Regions from separate parts of the Mesorhizobium sp. C395A genome, predicted to be linked through region 1. Evidence: riboswitches for the same ligand, from Rfam matches in the RefSeq annotation. Region 1 holds a riboswitch; each other region holds the start of a gene.
The links. Region 1 has a riboswitch for thiamine pyrophosphate ahead of NLY37_RS03865 (YkoF family thiamine/hydroxymethylpyrimidine-binding protein). Riboswitches for the same ligand answer to the same signal wherever they lie in the genome.
Positions count from the first base shown of each region.

Region 2: linked by a shared signal. The riboswitch ahead of thiC (phosphomethylpyrimidine synthase ThiC) and the one ahead of NLY37_RS03865 (YkoF family thiamine/hydroxymethylpyrimidine-binding protein) in region 1 are both predicted to bind thiamine pyrophosphate.
Region 3: linked by a shared signal. The riboswitch ahead of thiB (thiamine ABC transporter substrate binding subunit) and the one ahead of NLY37_RS03865 (YkoF family thiamine/hydroxymethylpyrimidine-binding protein) in region 1 are both predicted to bind thiamine pyrophosphate.

Region 1 covers NZ_CP100473.1:791,690-796,049, forward strand. The annotation lists gene NLY37_RS03855 (hypothetical protein) at 13-264, opposite strand; partial or broken gene NLY37_RS03860 (GSU2403 family nucleotidyltransferase fold protein) at 514-912, opposite strand; TPP riboswitch at 1,114-1,226, shown strand; gene NLY37_RS03865 (YkoF family thiamine/hydroxymethylpyrimidine-binding protein) at 1,217-1,825, shown strand; gene NLY37_RS03870 (ABC transporter permease) at 2,081-2,923, shown strand; gene NLY37_RS03875 (ABC transporter ATP-binding protein) at 2,920-3,702, shown strand; gene NLY37_RS03880 (ABC transporter substrate-binding protein) at 3,699-4,360, shown strand, end outside.
Region 2 covers NZ_CP100473.1:5,980,929-5,985,288, reverse strand. The annotation lists gene NLY37_RS28990 (DUF309 domain-containing protein) at 1-301, opposite strand, end outside; gene pmtA (phospholipid N-methyltransferase PmtA) at 476-1,072, shown strand; TPP riboswitch at 1,252-1,368, shown strand; gene thiC (phosphomethylpyrimidine synthase ThiC) at 1,471-3,306, shown strand; partial or broken gene NLY37_RS28975 (FAD-dependent oxidoreductase) at 3,303-3,416, shown strand; partial or broken gene NLY37_RS28970 (3-oxoadipate--succinyl-CoA transferase) at 3,362-3,946, opposite strand; gene amaB (L-piperidine-6-carboxylate dehydrogenase) at 4,158-4,360, opposite strand, start outside.
Region 3 covers NZ_CP100473.1:4,219,633-4,223,992, forward strand. The annotation lists gene thiQ (thiamine ABC transporter ATP-binding protein) at 1-42, opposite strand, end outside; gene thiP (thiamine/thiamine pyrophosphate ABC transporter permease) at 39-1,637, opposite strand; gene thiB (thiamine ABC transporter substrate binding subunit) at 1,858-2,865, opposite strand; TPP riboswitch at 2,909-3,023, opposite strand; gene NLY37_RS20660 (thiamine diphosphokinase) at 3,186-3,845, shown strand; gene NLY37_RS20665 (ABC-F family ATP-binding cassette domain-containing protein) at 3,847-4,360, shown strand, end outside.

The sequences.
Region 1 (4,360 bases):
CGACAGGCGCCCTCATGCCTCCCAGGCATAACTCGACAGCGCAAAGCGAATCCCGGCAGCTGTCATAGCCAGTTCGCATTCGGTGATCTGGCGCAGGTGGCGCAGATAGCGCGTCACGGTCTGTGGCAGCCAGCCGGCGCAGGCCTCGACATAGGCGCGGCTGTGAACAAGGGTGCCGGTCGACAGCCTCTCGTCCTTCTCGGCAACGACTTTCAGATATTGGCGGATGAAGCGGATGTCGTCGGCGATGTCCTGGCTGGCCATTCGCCAGGCCCCGGCGAGGCGTTGGCACTGATCGAATGACAAGGGCAACAAAGGGGGCGGCAATAAAGGCGGCGGCAACGACGGAGATGACGGCAAAGGACGAGAGAGATCGGCGAAGGCAACATGGTTCGCTGTGCTCAAGGACATTCCTCTCTGCGAAAAGAGATATCGTACTTTATGTACGAATGAGCGTCAAGCCAATTCGTACAGTTGGGACGATGACAATGAATATAGCAGCGGTCGCTTCAGCTAATCACGCATCGTGAATCCTTCAGGACTCGCACCAATTTCGCGGAGGGATTTTCCCAGGATGGTGTTGACTGTTTCCCTCGTGTCGGCGTCGAACAGGTTCAGGCCGCGCCGGATCGTCTCGCGCCAGTTTTCGCCCTTGTCCCACGCTTCCATGAAGGCGAAGGCAAGGTCGTCCTGGCGACGTGTGGCTTCGAGCGCTTGGGTCAGCAGGCGCGCTTGATGGAGATCCTTCTCCCGCTTGGCGCCAGCGCTCGGCCCGCGTCGCGAGGCGACGATCAGCTTGTGGATGGCGTAGCGCTGGGGCGAGGGGACCAGCACAGGCAAGCCCCAGCGATGCAGCAGCACAGTTCGGATGGGGTCGCGGATAAGGAAATCCAGAAACCGTAAGGGCTGCGCGGAGGCTCTGCCGTTTTCTTATAATTACGTTTATCAGCTTGAATTTCAACGCAGTTATAAGAAATTCGTGGAAATCTTATAACGCAACGAACTGACGAGTCGCTCTGAACGCCCGGGCGCCCGGCCCGTCTGGCCCAAAACACTTTGCCGCAGTGCCTTCAACAAACGGCTTCCCCACTGTCGCGAACAATGCTTTAACCCGCTCATCCACAGGGGTGCTCCGTATGGTCGGGGCTGAGATGAGGGCGGCAAGCCTTCGGACCCTAAAGCTGATCTGGATAATACCAGCGGAGCGAGGCGGGCGATGTTTTCAGGCGCACAGATTTCCCTTTATCCCATGACCGACGATTTCGTCGGCGTCATCCTCGGCGCGCTCGGCGCGCTCGATCCCTGGCGCGACCGGCTGCGGATCGAAACCGATGACATCTCGACCCTTATGGTCGGGCCGCCCGAGGTGCTGTTTCCCGCCATGCGCGACCTGTTCGTCGCGGCGGCCAAAAGCGGCAAGCACTGCGTGCTTTCGGCGGCGGTCTCGCGCGGCTGTCCGGGCGAGCCCGACGATCCGATCTGCCGCTCCGACGAGACCGGCGGCCCCGCCATTCCGCTGGACGAGCGCAAGATCGCCGCGATCCGCGCTGTCCAGGCCACGCCGTCGACCGGCCAGCCGGTGGCGGCGCAGTTCTCGCTCTACGTTATGGGCACGGGCGACCATATGGACGAGATCTACGGCTGCATCGATTTCCTGAAACAGTCCGGCGTCTTTGAGCGCCCAAAGAACTTCTGCACCAAATTGCGTGGCGATGCCGGTGCGGTGTTTGCCACGCTCAACGAGGCCTTCTGCCGCTTCGGCCCCGGCGCCGGCCACGTCACCCTCGACATCACGATCTCGGCGAACAGCCCGAGCGCCGTCTGAGCCGCGGCTCAAGCGTCGTTCCTCGAGGATATTGCCGTGGCTGGTTTATCTGACCCATTGCGTGGAGGAGATGCCTCTGACACCTCAGCACAAAGAGGAGGGGAGCCATTGGCGATTGGCGAAGACCGCGATGCCCACGAATCTCCCCCCTCGAGCAGGAGATGGCCGGCAGGCCAGAGGGGGTCCCAGCGCGTGGAGCGCCGACGTCCTTTTCGCATCGGCAAGGCGTGGGCGCTCCATGCGAGACGACCCCCTCTGTCGCCTTCGGCGACATCTCCCCCTCGAGGGGGGAGATTAGCCGCAGCCATCGCCAAGACCATCCCCGCCGCCTGCGCCTCCGCCCTGCTCCTCGCGGCGTGGGAGCTCTACGCCCGCTATGGTGGCGCTGCGCCCACCATGCTGCCGGCGCCGTCGCGCGTGCTGCAGCAGGCCTGGGAGCATCGCGCCGCCCTTGCCGACAACACGCTGCCCACCATCCGCGCCACATCAGCCGGCTTCGCCTGCTCGTTGGTCGCTGCCTTCGTGCTTTCGGCGCTGGTCGATTTCTTGGCCCCGCTGCGCCGCGCGCTGTTTCCGCTGCTGATCGTCAGCCAGACCTTGCCGCTGGTCGCGATCGCGCCGCTCATCGTGCTGTGGTTCGGCTTCGGGCTGATGCCAAAAATCCTGCTTGTGGCGCTCGTCACCTTCTTCCCGATGATGGTCGCGCTGGTCGAAGGTTTTGCTGCGACCAGCAAGGAGATTTCGCAGATGCTCGCCGCCATGGGGGCAGGGCGCTGGCGTATCTTCTGGCTGGCGCGCCTGCCTTCGGCGCTGCCCTATTTCTTCGCCGGGCTGCGCATCTCCATCACCTACGCCGTCGTCGGCGCGATCTTCGCCGAATATGCGGGGGCGGCGAAGGGGCTGGGCATCTACATGCTGAATGCCAAAAATAATTTCCGCCCCGATCTGGTGCTCGCCGCGGTCGCCGTCAGCGCCGCGCTCACGCTTGTCTTGTTCGCCATTTCGGTGCTCGTCCAGCGCTTCGCCATGCCTTGGGAGAATGCAGGGAGCGAAAGCCGCGACGGCAAGGTTGAAGCTGCAGAAGAGAACCGTCAATGACGCGGCTCGAACTCCGGGACATCAGGAAGAACTTCGGCGCGCTTGAGGTGCTCGCCGGCATTTCGCTTCATGTCGCGGCCGGCGAGTTCGTCTCCATCCTCGGCCCTTCCGGCGCCGGCAAGTCGACGCTGTTCCAGTTGCTGACCGGCGCGCTGAAAGGCGAGGGCGACATGCGCTTCGACGGCGCACCATTGCAGGGCAGCCCCTTCGCCTTCATGCCGCAGCGCGACGCGCTGATGCCGTGGCGACGCGTCATCGACAATGTGACGCTGGGGCTGGAAGTTCAGGGTCTTGGCCGCAAGGCGGCACGCGAGCACGTCGCGCCGCTGTTTGCCGAGTTCGGCCTTGCCGGCTTTGAGCGCGCCTGGCCGGCGGAGCTTTCCGGCGGCATGCGCCAGCGCGCCGCCCTTTTGCGCACCGTGGTGCAGCAGCGCGACATGCTGCTGCTCGACGAGCCCTTTGGCGCGCTGGATGCACTGACCCGCGCGGGTATGCAGCGCTGGCTGGAAGGCATGTGGCAGCGCCACCGCTGGACCGCGCTGCTGATCACCCATGACGTGCGCGAAGCCGTCTACCTCTCCGATCGAATCTATCTGATGTCGGCGCGGCCGGCCCGCATCATCGGCGAGATTGCCGTGCCGCTGCCGCGCCCGCGCACCACCGGCAGCGATGCCGCGCGCCAGGCCGCCGCGCTCGAAGCCGACATCCTCGACACGCTGCTCAATCCCGGGACTGACCGGGGCTTGTTTCCGCAGACCGCTCAAAGGAGTTTTTCATGACCGAATTCACACGCCGGCAGGCTTTGCTGCTGACGCTGGCCGCCGGATTGCCGCTGGCCTCGCGCGCTCATGCGGCTGCGCAAAAAATCACCGTCGCGCTCGACTGGACGGTCAACACCAACCATGTCGGCCTGTTCGTTGCCCGCGACAAAGGGTTCTACCACGAGGCTGGGCTCGATGTTGAGATCCTGCCCTATGGCGATACTGGCGCCGGCACGCTGGTCGCCAACCGCATCGCCGATTTCGGCATTGCCGGCGTCGGCCTGTTCACCCAGCGGGCTGCCGGCGCCGATCTCAAGGCGGTCTACGCCGTGGTCCAGCAGGAGACCGGCCGGTTGGTCTTCAACGCGGATCGCGGCGAGATCAAGAGTCCCAGGAATCTCGACGGTCTGACCTATGGCGGCTTCGGCAGCGCCTGGGAAAACACGCTGATCTCGACCATCATCCGCCACGATGGCGGCAAGGGCGTTTTCGAGACGGTGACATTAGGCACCTCGGCCTATGAGGCGCTGGCCAACGGCTCGGTCGACTTCACGCTCGAGGTCTCGACCTGGGAAGGCGTCGCTGCCGAGCTGAAAGGCGTCAGGCAGCGCGGCTTCCGCTACGCCGACTACGGCGTCCCCGACGAGCACACCACCTTGATCGCCTCCAGCAATGC
Region 2 (4,360 bases), 1.2 Mb from region 1:
GCTTTCCCTCACGGATCTTCACGCCGGCCGCCGCCAACAGGATCAGTCCCTTGAAGAACAGGCGGTGCTGAGCGCTTTGTTTCGCAGCCTGCCAGAGAGGCTCCCAGGCTTCATGGGCTTCCCAGTAGTAACCGTGGTTGAAAAGGTCGATTCCCCAGAGAAACACATCTGAGCCGAGCGCTTCGCCAACGGCGACGGTCACCGGATCTGATCGGTAACTGTGGCCCAAGGGATCACGCACCGGATGCGGATATTTGCCGGGCAGATACGCATAGCTCGGGAAACTTTTTTCGGGCAGCAAGCGAGGGCGAGACATAGGCCCAGCAAACATGAAAGTGCGTTAAGGGGCAATTCATGCTGACCGCGTCGTGACACGCAAGCAGTCTTAACGGGCTTGTAAAGGGTGTCGAGATTGGCCAAAACGCGCTTTGCCAAATTCATGACGTTGGGTAAGCGGCTGACGCAAGGAGAAGATATGATTTTGCGACTGAAGGAGCGGCTCGGCAAAAGGTTTGAGGAAGAAGTTGAATTGTTCAAAGGCTGGCAGAAGGACAAGAAGGGCGTGGGAGCCCTTATTCCCACTTCGGTTTATGCGGCACGCCGGATGGCAAGCGTGGTGAACCCACGGTCAGGATTGCCAATTCTGGAGCTTGGCGCGGGAACCGGTGTCATCACAAAGGCGATCCTGGCTAGGGGAATCAAGCCGCACCAGCTGGTTTCAGTCGAATATTCCAGGATTTTCTACGACGGCCTGGTGCAACGCTTCCCGAATGTGGACTTCAGATTGGGCGACGCATTTGCGCTGGACGAAGCTCTGGGTGAGCGCAAAGGTGAACAGTTCGATTGCGTTATAAGTGCAGTCCCGCTGTTGAGCTTTCCAATGCAACAGCGTGTCGCGCTGGTTGAGGATCTGCTTGCCCGTATTCCTGCCGGCCGGCCCGTGATTCAGATCACATACGGACCTCTGTCGCCGGTGATCAAGATGCCAGACCGTTACGTGGTTTCCCACTATGACTTCGTCGTCCGCAACATACCGCCGGCACAGCTCTGGACTTATCGTCGAGCAGTCTAGCCAAATCTGGACGGTTTCCTTCTCTGAGGGTTCCGCTGAGTGGTGGCCTTGCACCCAAATAGGATGTGGAACAGAGCAGGGGCAGATGCCTGATTTGCCAAGAAGACGACGCGGTCCTTGATTTGACAGTGGGCGGGCCAAATGCGCTTGACAAAGCCGCGCCGGCCCGTTCAACCTGAGGCATTCACCAGGGGAGTCCCGGCAAGGGGCTGAGATACTGCTGGCTTTCGCGGCGCAGTGACCCGTTGAACCTGATCCAGTTCATACTGGCGTAGGGACGGTGCAAGCGCTTTGCGGGAGTTTACGCCCGAGGTCCTGTTTCGGCGGGTCTACAGAAGCGTCTTTTCATCCTTCCGGCACAGAACTGGGTCTCCAATGCATGAGCAAAGGAGCTCAAGATGAATGCCCTCACCCCCGCAGTGTCGACGGGACCGCTGCCCGCCTCCCGGAAAATCCACAAGCTCGGTACCATCCACTCGCAGATCAGGGTGCCGATGCGCGAAATCTCCGTCCATCCGACGGCGGGCGAACCGCCCGTCATCGTCTACGATCCGTCCGGCCCCTATACCGACCCGACAGTCGAAACCAGCATCGAAAAGGGCCTCGCGCGGATTCGCCATAAATGGGTTATCGCGCGGGGCGATGTCGAAGCCTATGACGGCCGCCATGTCCGGCCGGAAGACAACGGATTCGCGGTGGGCGAACGCCTGACACCGGAGTTTCCCGTTCGCAACCGGCCGCTCAGAGCCAAGGCCGGCAAGGCGGTGACACAGCTTGCCTATGCGCGCGCCGGCATCATCACACCCGAAATGGAGTTCGTCGCCATCCGCGAGAACCTTGGTCGCGAGATCCTGCGCGGAAAGCTTGAGCGCGACGGCGAGGCTTTCGGCGCGACGCTGCCCGATTTCGTCACACCCGAATTCGTGCGCGACGAGGTGGCGCGCGGACGCGCGATCATTCCCGCCAACATCAATCATCCCGAGAGCGAGCCGATGATCATCGGTCGCAATTTTCTGGTCAAGATCAACGCCAACATCGGCAACTCCGCCGTCACATCGTCGATGGCCGAAGAGGTCGAAAAGATGGTGTGGGCGATCCGCTGGGGCGCCGATACGGTGATGGACCTGTCGACCGGCCGCAACATCCACAACATCCGCGAATGGATCGTCCGCAACTCGCCGGTGCCGATCGGCACGGTGCCGCTCTACCAGGCGCTCGAGAAGGTTGGCGGCATTGCCGAGGATCTGACCTGGGAGGTGTACCGCGACACGCTGATCGAACAGGCCGAGCAAGGCGTCGACTATTTCACCATCCACGCCGGCGTGCGGCTGCATTACATCCCGCTGACGGTCGACCGGGTGACGGGTATCGTCTCGCGCGGCGGCTCAATCATGGCCAAATGGTGCCTGCACCTTCACCGGGAAAGCTTCCTCTACGAGCACTTCGCGGAGATTTGCGACATCTGCCGCGCTTATGACGTCTCCTTCTCGCTCGGCGACGGCCTTCGTCCCGGCTCGATCGCCGATGCCAACGACGCGGCGCAGTTCGCCGAGCTGGAAACGCTTGGCGAGCTGACGCAGATCGCCTGGGCGAAGGATTGCCAGGCGATGATCGAGGGGCCTGGCCACGTGCCGATGCACAAAATCAAGGCGAACATGGACAAGCAACTCGCCGTCTGCGGCGAGGCGCCGTTCTATACGCTCGGACCGGTGACGACCGACATCGCGCCGGGCTACGACCACATCACCTCCGGCATCGGCGCCGCTATGATCGGTTGGTTCGGCACCGCCATGCTCTGCTACGTCACGCCCAAGGAGCATCTCGGCCTTCCCGATCGCAACGATGTCAAGATTGGCGTGATCACCTACAAGATCGCCGCCCATGCCGCCGACCTGGCGAAGGGCCATCCGGCGGCGAAAGTCAGGGATGATGCGCTTTCGCGCGCGCGCTTCGAGTTCCGCTGGGAGGATCAGTTCAACCTGTCGCTCGATCCCGAAACGGCGCGGTCCTTCCACGACCAGACCTTGCCCAAGGAGGCGCACAAGGTGGCGCATTTCTGCTCGATGTGCGGACCGAAATTCTGTTCCATGCGTATCTCCCACGATATCCGCGCCGAGGCACAGAAAGAGGGCATGGCGGCGATGGCGGCGAAGTACCGCGAGGGCGGCGATCTCTACCTGCCGGCGGACGAGACCGGCGCACCGCTCATACCTCAGCCACGTGAGCCATCATGAAGGTCTTGGTCAAAGGGGCCGGCATTGCCGGCCTCACCGCCGCCTTCGAGTTCGCCGCACGCGGCGCGGCGGTTACCGTTGCCGAGACAAGGCCTGCCCTTGGGGGCAATGCGTCCAGCACATTGCCTTTTTTGTCGGCCTTCTGCGCATGGATGAAGGTGACGTCCGGCCGGATCGAGGGAACGGCGGCCAGCATTTCGCCGGTGAACGGACAGGTCACCGACTTGATGTTCGGATTGACCGCCGCAAGGCCCGCGCCGCGATAGCCGCGGAACACCGCGCATGGCAGGCCGGCAGCGCCCGCCTCATAGGCATTGGCCATGCCGGCATGGCTGTGCTCCTCGACCTCGATCGCCCGGGGAAAGCCGTTCTCGATGGCGTCTCGGGCGCGCCGCAGCAGGCCGACGCCAGGATTGCCGAGATAGGAGAAGATGATCTTCTTCGCCATGCCCATGCCGATCATCTGGTCGTAGATCAGGTCCGGCGTCATGCGGATCAGGGTCAGGTCGCGAAACCCCTGGCGGATCGCCTCATGCGCCGCCGCCGTCGGGATCAGATGGGTGAAACCCTCAAAGGCAACGCAGTCGCCATTGTTCAAGTTCTCCGCAACGGCTTGTTTGAGCGGCAGGAACTTGACCATCGCAGGAACTCCAAAAAAGTGGAACATGCGTGCAGGGGATCTGCACGCGTTTTAAAGCGGTTGCTCGCGCCATCTTCGATGTCGTCTGATATTAGAAGCGCCCCGTTGGTGGGGAGGACACCGGCAGGGCTCGCCGCCCATACGTCGCGACCGTGGCGCCTGGACATCACAGCCAAGCGTGGCTTCCGGCGGCGACCTCTTCGCTGGCTACTTACTCGACTTCGAACGTCACGCCCTGAGCGAGCGGCAGGCTGCGACCGTAGTTAATGGTATTGGTGGCCCGGCGCATATAAGCTTTCCAGGCGTCCGATCCGGATTCGCGGCCGCCGCCAGTTTCCTTTTCGCCGCCGAATGCGCCACCGATTTCGGCGCCGGATGGGCCGATATTCACATTGGCTATGCCGCAGTCTGAAC
Region 3 (4,360 bases), 2.9 Mb from region 1:
GTCCAGCCGGACAGTCGTGCCTTTCTCCACAGCGGACGTCACGATCTCTCTCCCCGTCCCAGCCAGTCTGCCGCGACCACCAATGCAAGGCAGACCGCCCCGAGCAGCAAAGCCAGCCCGGCAGCATCGGCCGTGCGATAGCTGCCCATGCGCGCCAGCAGGAGATAGGGCAAGGTCTGCACCGAATCGCTGCCGAACAGCGCGATGACGCCGAGATCGCCGAGCGACAGCGCCATGGCGAAGGCAAAGCCGGTGGCCAGCGGCCGCCGGAGCGATGGCCAGTCGACCAGAAGCAGCCGGTTCCAGCCCGCAATGCCGAGCTGCGCGCACAGCTTTTCGTGGCGCTCGCTCGCCGCATCATAGGCCGGGCGCATCGCGCGGATGGCAAAGGGCATCGCCATCACCGCATTGACGGTGACGACCATGACCGGCGCGATGGCAAAGACATCGCTGACCGTGCGCAGCAGGAGAAACCAGCCGGCGCCGATGACGATGGGCGGCACGACGAGGACGAAGCCGGCGCCGGTGTCGGTGGCATGTTCGAGCAATGAACGGGCACTGGACCGGCGGCGCAGCGACAGTGCCCGCCGAGCCATGATGAGCGACAGCGACAGCGCCACCGAAAGTAGCGCCGCCGAGAGGGCGAGACCGGCGCTGGTCAGGGTCGCCTGACGCACGGCACTCTCGCCCGCCAGCCGGCCGAGATCGGCGCCGAGGCCGGACGCGACGGTGGCCGCCATTGGTCCGGCGACGAACAGCAAGGCGAGCACGATCAGGACGGCGTTGAACGCTGTTTCTGCTTTGCCGGCCAAGTGATAGCGGCGCGGCGCGACAGGCAAATTGGCGTCGCCGGTCACATTGGCGCCGAGCCGCGTCAGCGCCAGCATGACGGCAAAAGTCAGCGCGATCTGCAGCACCGTCAGCGTCACCGCTCGCGCCGGATCGAAGTCGAAACGCAGCGCCTGATAGATGGCGACTTCCAGCGTCGTCGCCGCCGGCCCGCCGCCGAGGATCAGCACGATGGTGAAGGAGGTGATGCAAAGCATGAAGACAAGCCCGGCGACGCCCGGCAGCGCGGCGCGCAGCACCGGCCACTCGATCAGCCGGAAGGCTGGCCTCGCCCCCATGCCGAGCTGGCTCGCCAGCCGCCATTGATCGGCCGGCACCGTTCCCAGCGCTTCGAGGAACAGCCGGGTGGCCAGCGGCAGGTTGAAGAAGACGTGGGCGACGAGGATGCCCGACAGCCCATAGATGTCGGGCCAGCTCTGGCCACCGATCGCGGCGAAATAACCGGCGCGGCCATAGAGCGCCAGTATGCCCAGCGCTCCGACAATTGCCGGCAAGGCAAGGGGCACAGTGAACAGCTGCAGGATGAAGCCGCGTCCGAAGAAGCGCGGATGCCGCGACAGCGACCGGGCGACGAAGAGCGCCGGTACGGCGGAAAGCAGAGTCGAGAGCGCAGCCTGCCAGAGCGTGAAGCGGACAACGCGCAGGAGATAGAGGTCAAAGGCGGACGCGGCGCCGGAAAGGTCGTGCGCGCCTTCGCGGATAAGGCCGGCGAAGGCGCCACCGATCAGCAGCGCGATTGCCGCAAGCGCGACAATGCCGGCCGTGATGCGGGGGTCAGAGCGTTGCACTCTTTACCGGGCGTCGCGTTCCTTCGCGCCCCCCTCTGTCCTGCCGGACATCTCCCCCACGAGGGGGGAGATTGGCGGTTTTAGCGCTCCGATCATTCCTGCAGCTTCGGAGATTGGCGAAAGTCAACGTAAAGGCCAATCTCCCCCCTCGTGGGGGAGATGTCCGGCAGGACAGAGGGGGGCGCCGTAGAGCACTCATCTTTTGACTATACAGCCAAATCTACTTGCTCATCACCGCCAGCCATTCATCCACCCAGGCCTTGCGATTTGCCGCGACCTCTTCCGGGCTGAACAGCAAGGTCTTCGCCGGCTTGACCAGCCTATCAAAAGCCGGATTGAGCGGCTTGTCGGTTTTCCCGGCCGGGAACATCCAGTTGGTCTCCGGAATGACATCCTGGAATTTCGGCCCGGTCATGAAGGCCAGGAACTTCGCCGCCAGCGGATTCTTCGCGCCCGTGGTGGTGATGCCGGCGACCTCGATCTGCAGATACTCGCCTTCCTCGAACGAGGCCGCCTGGTAGCGCCCGGTGTTCTCCGCCACCATGTGGTAGGCCGGCGACGTCGTATAGGAAAGCACCATCGGCGCCTCGCCCTTGGTGAACAGGCCGTAGGCCTCGCTCCAGCCCGGCGTCACCGTCAGCACTTTGCCCTTGAGTTTCGCCCAGGCTTCCGGCGCCTTGTCGCCATAGACCGACTTAACCCACAGCAGCAGGCCAAGGCCCGGCGTCGACGTCCTCGGATCCTGGATGACGATCTTGTCGGCGGCATCGCCCTCGACCAATTTCTTCAGGCTCTTCGGTGGGTTCTTCAGCTTCTCGGTGTCGTAGACGACGGCGAAATAGCCATAATCGTAGGGCACGAAAGTGTCGTCGCTCCAGCCGCCCGGCACGTTGTTTTCAGCCACCGCGCCATGTGGGACAAACAGGCCGGAAGCCTTGGCTTCCGCGGTGAGGTTGGTGTCGAGGCCAAGCACGATATCGGCTTTGGTCGACGCACCTTCGAGCTTGACGCGATTGAGCAGCGCGACGCCGTCGGCCACCGAGACGAAGTCGACGCTGCAGCCACACTCGGCCTCGAATTCCTTCTTCACCTGGGGGCCTGGACCCCAGTCGGCAGTGAAACTCTCATAGGTATAGATCGTGAGTTTTTCCTGCGCGCACGCAGGGCTTGCCAGTAGCGAAACAGCAAGCCCAAGCGCTGGGACAAGACGGGACAAAAAAATGCGCATCGGCGCCTCCTTCATTCGTGTTGAAAGGAATTGAGGCGTCGGGCTGTCCGAAGCGTCTAATCCCTCCGCCGGTACAAACCGGATCAGGTTCAGCGGGTTGGCGAGACTGCCTCTCAGCCGGTCCGCGAAGATCGCGTCCGGCACCCCGTTAGAGCGTTTCGACACATAGGCCCGGCCAAGGTGCCACGCAAGTGGAAGTTTGCCCGAGCGTGATCCCGGAAAGTGGAATCCGTTTCCGGAAAAAGATCATGCTCCAACAAAGAGTGACGGTGCCGCTCGGCCTTCCGTTTCGTCGGCGGGGCTGGTAAGGGCCAGCGGATATGAGCACATTCACCATCCTGCTTGGCGGCGATCTCGTCCGCACGCCGCGGCTCGACCGCCAGGTCGCGGGCACGCGCGTCATCGCCGCCGACGCCGGCATCGATCATGCCCGCCTGCTCGGCGTGATGCCGGAGCTGTGGGTCGGCGATTTCGATTCCGTGCCGGCGGACCTGCCTGCCGATCTCGCCGCCGTGCCGCGGGAGGTGTTTCCTCCCGAAAAGGACAAGACCGATGGCGAACTGGCGATCGCGGCGGCATTGGAACGCGGCGCCACCAGCCTGGTGCTGGCCGGCGCTTTCGGCGGCAAGCGCGCCGACCACGCCTTCCTCCATCTGGCGCTCAGCCTGCGGCTGGCCGAGGCCGGCACAAAATTGCTGTTGACCAGCGGAGCGCAGGAAGGCGCCCCTCTGCTGCCTGGCAAGGCCGGCTTCGACTATGCCGACGGAACGCTGTTTTCGGTGCTCGGCTTTTCCGATCTTTCGGGCCTCACCGTGTCCGGCGCGAAGTGGCCGCTCGACCATGTCGAGGTCGTGTTCGGCTCGTCGCTGACCATCTCGAACGAGGTCAAGTCCAACACGACCGGGGGCGGCCTCGAAATCGCGCTCGGCCATGGCCGCGCGCTGCTGCTCGCCCACCCCTACCCCTTGCCTGAAAGCTGACATGGCCCCGCCCCTTCTCAACCTCGACGGCATAAGACTGACCTTTGGCGGCACGCCGCTGCTCGATGGCGCCGAACTGACGGCGTCCGCCGGTGACAAGATCGCGCTCGTCGGCCGCAACGGCTCCGGCAAGTCGACGCTCCTGAAGATTGCTGCTGGTCTGATCGAGCCGCAAGACGGCGAGGTCTTCCGCCAGCCTTCGGCAACGGTGCGCTATCTCCCGCAAATGCCCGACATGGACGGCTTTGCCAATGTGCGCGCCTATGTCGAGGCCGGGCTTGGGCCTGCCGACGATCCCTACCGCGCCACATATCTGATGGAGCATCTCGGCCTCGCCGGCACGGAGAACCCCAACGATCTCTCCGGCGGCGAGGCGCGCCGCGCAGCACTTGCCCGCGTCATGGCGCCCGAACCCGATATTCTGCTGCTTGATGAGCCGACGAACCATCTCGATTTGTCGGTCATCGAATGGCTGGAAGAAGAGCTTGTCCGGACGTCTTCGGCGCTGATCGTCA